Geobacillus stearothermophilus ATCC 12980: one gene and its partner. The protein of the gene in region 1 binds, or shares a complex with, the protein of each later gene. Links are inferred from orthologs where the notes say so. Each region holds a gene or a part of one and is shown in the gene's direction. Other genes may lie near its edges. The genes, in order: rny and pfkA.

Region 1 (3,230 bases):
ATGTTTGGCAACCCGGAAACGACGCCGGGCGGGCGGGCGCTCAAGTTTTACGCTTCCGTCCGCCTAGAGGTTCGTCGCGCCGAGCAAATCAAGCAAGGCAATGATATGGTCGGCAACAAGACGAAAATCAAAGTCGTCAAAAACAAAGTCGCGCCGCCGTTTAAAACGGCTGACGTCGACATTATGTACGGCGAGGGCATTTCCCGCGAAGGGGAAATCATCGATATGGCGTCTGAACTTGACATTGTGCAAAAAAGCGGCTCATGGTATTCGTACAAAGACGAACGGCTCGGCCAAGGTCGGGAGAATGCAAAACAATTTTTGAAAGAAAACCCGCATATCGCCGAAGAAATCGCCCGCGCCATCCGCAAACATTACGGCATCGATGATGGCGAAGCAGGCGGCGAACCGATGCAAGACGAATTTGGGCTGCTTGAGGAATAACAGACGGAAGGCGTCCTGGCATGACTGGGGCGCCTTTTTCCTAGCTGCCGAAACGGAACGGCCATTCACGTCCCTTTGCAGGATATGCCGGAGGACGCCCGACTAACTTGCAGGCGGTTCTGTTTCTTTTCGCATTTTGCCAAAAAGAAGAGGAAGAGCAGAACGCTCTGTGTGCCGCGGCTTAAGAAGGGCTCCTGTGTAATATCTTGACAATTCCTACCGCCGCCTTTACAATGAACATGTATATTTATCCATGTACACGGCAGGGTCGCGTGACCGCCCGCAGCGGCGTACTGCTTGGATGCGGGGGCGCGTGGAAATGGCCAGGCAAACGACCAAGCCAATGGGTTGAAAACGGGAATGTCCATCTGCGTCGGACGATGGCGCGAAGAAGGCGCAAGGGAAAACGAAATAGCAAGAGGAGGTGAAACGATGGGTTCGATCATCATCTCCGCTTTGCTTGCCTTAGTCATTGGTGCCGTTGTTGGCTTTTTTGTTCGCAAATCGATTGCCGAAGCGAAAATCGGCGGCGCGAAAGCAGCTGCCGAGCAGCTGATTGAAGAGGCGAGACGCGAGGCGGACGCCTTGAAAAAAGAGGCGCTTCTCGAAGCGAAAGACGAGATTCATAAATTGCGGACGGAAGCGGAGCGCGACATCCGCGACCGGAGAAGCGAGCTCCAAAAACAAGAAAACCGCTTGATGCAAAAGGAGGAAAACCTCGATCGCAAAGATGAAGCGCTCAACAAACGCGAGGCGCTGCTTGAAGCGAAGGAAGAAGCGTTAAACGAAAGACAACAGCATATTGAACAAATGGAAAGCAAAGTGGAAGCGCTCGTGAAGCAGCAACAAACCGAACTCGAACGCATTTCCGGCCTGACGCGTGACGATGCGCGCCAGCTCATTTTGGAACGCGTTGAAAAAGAACTGTCCCATGAGATTGCCATGATGATCAAAGAGGCGGAAACGCGGGCGAAAGAGGAAGCGGACAAGCGGGCGAAAGCGATTTTGTCGCTGGCCATCCAGCGCTGTGCCGCCGACCATGTCGCCGAAACGACGGTGTCCGTCGTCAACTTGCCAAACGATGAAATGAAAGGGCGGATCATCGGGCGCGAAGGGCGGAACATTCGCACGCTTGAGACGCTGACTGGCATCGATTTAATTATCGATGATACGCCGGAAGCGGTGATTTTGTCCGGATTTGATCCGATTCGCCGCGAAACGGCGCGCATCGCGTTAGACAAGCTTGTGCAAGACGGACGCATCCACCCGGCGCGCATTGAAGAAATGGTGGAAAAGGCGCGCCGCGAAGTCGATGAGCACATTCGCGAAGTCGGTGAGCAGACGACGTTTGAAGTCGGCGTCCATGGCTTGCATCCGGATTTGATCAAAATTTTAGGGCGGCTGAAGTTCCGGACGAGCTACGGACAAAACGTCTTGAAACATTCGGTGGAAGTGGCGTTTTTAGCCGGACTGATGGCGGCCGAACTCGGAGAAGACGAAATGTTGGCGCGCCGGGCCGGCTTGCTTCATGATATCGGCAAGGCGATCGACCATGAGGTTGAAGGCAGCCACGTGGAGATCGGCGTCGAGCTGGCGACGAAGTACAAAGAACATCCCGTCGTCATCAACAGCATCGCCTCCCACCATGGCGACACCGAGCCGACATCGGTCATCGCGGTGCTTGTGGCGGCGGCGGATGCGCTCTCCGCAGCGCGGCCGGGAGCGCGTAGCGAGACGCTGGAAAACTATATTCGCCGCTTAGAGAAACTGGAGGAAATCGCGGAATCGTACGAAGGCGTGGAAAAATCGTACGCCATCCAGGCCGGCCGCGAAGTGCGCATCATGGTCAAGCCGGATATGATCGACGATTTGGAAGCGCACCGGTTGGCGCGTGACATCCGCAAACGGATTGAAGAAGAGCTCGACTACCCGGGCCATATTAAAGTGACCGTCATCCGTGAAACGCGCGCGGTCGAATATGCGAAATAAAGTGGCATCCTATTGCCACTTTATTTTTCTTTGAAAATAATGAATCCATGAGCGGTTATTTTCATGCTTGGGTGGCGAGTAAAAGCTTACTCATGGATGTTTTTTGTGCGTAAAATGAGAAAGTACAATGGATCCGCGCCACCTTTGAAGCGAAGCGCCATATTTTTTTGATTAGAAAGGGATCGATCATGAGAATCTTATTTATCGGCGATGTCGTCGGTTCGCCGGGGCAAAAAATGGTCGAGCATTATTTGCCGAAATTAAAAGAAAAACACCGTCCCGATATCGTCATCATCAACGGTGAAAACGCCGCCGGCGGGAAAGGGATCACCGAGCCGATTTACCGGGCGTTTTTGGCCCAAGGAGCCCATGTTGTGACATTAGGCAACCATGCGTGGGACAAGCGTGATATTTTTGAATTCATCGATCAGGCGAAGGCGCTCATCCGCCCGGCGAACTATCCGCCCGGCACACCGGGAAAAGGCATCGTCTACGTGCCGACCGAGCAAGGGGAGGCGGCGGTCATCAACTTGCAAGGGCGGACGTTTTTGCCGGCGATTGACTGTCCGTTTCAAAAAGCGGATGAATTGATTGCCGCTGCCTCGACGCGCACGTCGGTCATCATTGTTGATTTTCACGCTGAGGCGACAAGCGAAAAACAGGCGATGGGCTGGCACTTGGATGGGCGCGTGTCGGCCGTCATCGGCACGCATACGCACGTTCAGACGGCGGACAATCGCATTTTGCCGAAGGGTACGGCGTACATTACCGATGTCGGCATGACCGGCCCGTATGAC
Region 2 (3,312 bases), 1.1 Mb from region 1 along the record:
CAATTTGACGCCGTGGGATCGCGTGCAAATCGCCCGCCATCCGCAGCGGCCGACGACGCTTGATTATATTGAGCGGCTGTTTACGAACTTTCTCGAATGCCATGGAGACCGTTGTTTTGGCGACGACGAAGCGATCGTTGGGGGCATTGCCGAATACGACGGGCTGCCGGTGACAGTCATTGGCCACCAGCGTGGCAAAGATACGAAAGAAAATTTGCGCCGCAACTTCGGCATGCCACACCCGGAAGGCTACCGGAAGGCGCTGCGGCTCATGAAGCAGGCAGAAAAGTTTTCGCGGCCGATCATCTGCTTTATCGACACGAAAGGCGCCTATCCGGGCAAATCGGCCGAAGAGCGTGGGCAAAGCGAAGCGATCGCCCGCAACTTGTTTGAAATGGCAGGACTCACCGTGCCGGTCGTCTGCATCGTCATCGGCGAAGGCGGAAGCGGCGGGGCGCTCGCCCTTGGCGTCGGCAATCATATTCATATGCTTGAAAATTCCACGTACTCGGTCATTTCGCCGGAAGGGGCGGCTGCCATTTTATGGAATGATGCATCATTGGCGCAACGGGCGGCGGAAACGATGAAAATTACCGCTCACGACTTAAAAGCGCTCGGCGTCATTGACGAAATCATTCCGGAAGTGAAAGGCGGCGCCCACCGCAACGCTGACGAGCAGGCAAAGGAAATGGACCGCGTGCTGCGCCGGTCGTTGAAAGAGTTGTTGGCGCTTGACGGCGAGGCGCTCGTCCGGCAGCGCTATGAAAAATTTAAACAAATCGGCCAAGTGTCGTTTTTGCAGGAAACGATTCGGGCAAGATAAGGAAAAAGCTGTCTCGACTTTCGGGGCAGCTTTGTTCTGTCCATGAAAAAATTTTGTTCATGTAAACCGTTTCAACAAGGCGTCGCTGTTGTGTTCCGCTCATGTTCATGGTACATTAAAGTTGTTCAAGAGCGACAGATGTATGAGGTCGGACGTGTTGAATTTGATACAAATGAGGTGAAATGAGTGAAACGCATTGGTGTGTTGACAAGCGGCGGCGACTCGCCGGGAATGAATGCGGCCATTCGCTCGGTTGTCCGCAAAGCGATTTACCACGGTGTGGAAGTGTACGGCGTTTATCACGGGTATGCCGGACTGATCGCCGGCAACATTAAAAAGCTGGAAGTCGGCGATGTCGGGGATATTATCCACCGTGGCGGCACGATACTCTATACGGCCCGCTGTCCGGAATTTAAGACGGAAGAAGGTCAGAAAAAAGGGATCGAGCAGCTGAAAAAGCACGGCATTGAAGGGCTGGTCGTCATCGGCGGCGACGGTTCGTACCAAGGGGCGAAAAAACTGACCGAGCACGGCTTTCCGTGCGTCGGCGTGCCGGGGACGATTGACAACGACATTCCGGGCACTGATTTTACGATCGGGTTTGACACGGCGCTCAATACGGTCATTGATGCCATCGACAAAATCCGCGACACGGCGACGTCGCACGAGCGGACGTACGTCATCGAAGTGATGGGCCGCCATGCCGGCGACATCGCCTTATGGTCGGGGCTGGCCGGCGGGGCGGAAACGATTTTAATTCCGGAAGCCGATTATGATATGAACGACGTCATCGCCCGCTTAAAGCGCGGCCATGAGCGCGGCAAAAAACATAGCATCATCATCGTGGCGGAAGGAGTTGGAAGCGGCGTCGACTTCGGCCGGCAAATCCAGGAAGCGACCGGCTTTGAGACGCGTGTGACGGTGCTTGGCCACGTGCAGCGCGGCGGGTCGCCCACGGCGTTTGACCGCGTGCTCGCGAGCCGCCTCGGCGCCCGGGCGGTCGAGCTGTTGCTCGAAGGAAAAGGCGGGCGCTGCGTCGGCATCCAAAACAACCAGCTCGTCGACCATGACATCGCGGAGGCGCTAGCCAACAAACATACGATTGATCAGCGGATGTACGCATTGTCGAAAGAATTGTCCATTTAAGTCCCGAGGGGAAAGGAGAAGACAAGATGAAGCGGAAAACGAAAATCGTCTGCACGATCGGGCCGGCAAGCGAGAGCGTAGACAAGCTCGTGCAACTGATGGAAGCGGGAATGAACGTGGCGCGCCTAAACTTTTCGCACGGCGATCATGAAGAGCACGGGCGGCGCATCGCCAATATTCGCGAAGCGGCGAAGCGAACGGGCCGAACGGTCGCCATTTTGCTTGACACGAAAGGGCCGGAAATCCGGACGCACAATATGGAAAACGGCGCCATTGAGCTGAAGGAAGGGTCAAAGCTCGTCATTTCGATGAGCGAAGTGCTCGGCACGCCGGAAAAAATTTCGGTCACCTATCCCAGCTTAATCGATGATGTGTCCGTCGGCGCGAAAATTTTGCTTGATGACGGGCTCATCAGCCTGGAAGTCAACGCGGTCGACAAGCAAGCGGGAGAAATCGTCACGACCGTGTTAAACGGCGGCGTGCTGAAAAACAAAAAAGGAGTCAATGTGCCGGGTGTCAAAGTCAACTTGCCAGGCATCACCGAGAAAGATCGGGCTGACATTTTGTTTGGCATTCGCCAAGGGATCGATTTCATCGCCGCCTCGTTTGTGCGCCGGGCGTCCGATGTGCTGGAGATCCGCGAGCTGCTTGAGGCGCATGACGCCCTCCATATCCAAATTATCGCCAAAATTGAAAATGAAGAAGGCGTCGCCAACATTGACGAAATTTTAGAAGCCGCCGACGGCCTGATGGTGGCGCGCGGCGATTTGGGCGTGGAAATTCCGGCTGAGGAAGTGCCGCTCATTCAAAAACTGCTCATTAAAAAGTGCAACATGCTCGGCAAGCCGGTCATTACGGCGACGCAAATGCTCGATTCGATGCAGCGCAATCCGCGTCCGACGCGGGCGGAGGCGAGCGACGTCGCTAACGCCATTTTTGACGGCACCGACGCCGTCATGCTTTCCGGGGAAACGGCGGCCGGCCAGTATCCGGTCGAAGCGGTGAAAACGATGCACCAAATCGCGCTCCGCACCGAACAGGCGCTTGAGCACCGCGACATTTTGTCCCAACGCACAAAAGAAAGCCAAACGACGATCACCGACGCCATCGGGCAGTCGGTCGCCCACACCGCGCTCAACTTGGATGTGGCGGCGATCGTGACGCCGACCGTGAGCGGAAAAACGCCGCAAATGGTGGCGAAGTATCGCCCGAAAGCGCCGATTATTGCCGTGACGTCAAATGAAGCGGTATCGCGCCGGCTGGCGCTTGTGTGGGGCGTGTATACGAAAGAAGCGCCGCATGTGAACACGACGGACGAAATGCTCGATGTCGCCGTCGATGCG

What was found.
Region 2: rny (region 1) and pfkA share a complex: the UniProt entries of both Bacillus subtilis proteins name them as parts of the possible RNA degradosome complex. The link is inferred for Geobacillus stearothermophilus ATCC 12980 from one-to-one orthologs.

Annotation. Positions count from the first base shown.
Region 1 is NZ_CP128494.1:1,094,707-1,097,936, forward strand. Bases 248-3,154 are described here. They hold rny (ribonuclease Y), read left to right. Parts: upstream 248-876; coding sequence 877-2,433; downstream 2,434-3,154. Other genes in these bases: QSJ10_RS05890 (TIGR00282 family metallophosphoesterase), read left to right, coding at 2,622-3,154. Outside these bases: more of QSJ10_RS05890, read left to right, coding at 3,155-3,230. UniProt on the Bacillus subtilis protein: Endoribonuclease that initiates mRNA decay. Initiates the decay of all SAM-dependent riboswitches, such as yitJ riboswitch. Involved in processing of the gapA operon mRNA, it cleaves between cggR and gapA.
Region 2 is NZ_CP128494.1:2,166,837-2,170,148, reverse strand. Bases 1-2,989 are described here. They hold pfkA (6-phosphofructokinase), read left to right. Parts: upstream 1-1,009; coding sequence 1,010-1,969; downstream 1,970-2,989. Other genes in these bases: pyk (pyruvate kinase), read left to right, coding at 1,996-2,989; accA (acetyl-CoA carboxylase carboxyl transferase subunit alpha), read left to right, coding at 1-823. In the rest of the region: more of pyk, read left to right, coding at 2,990-3,312. UniProt on the Bacillus subtilis protein: Catalyzes the phosphorylation of D-fructose 6-phosphate to fructose 1,6-bisphosphate by ATP, the first committing step of glycolysis.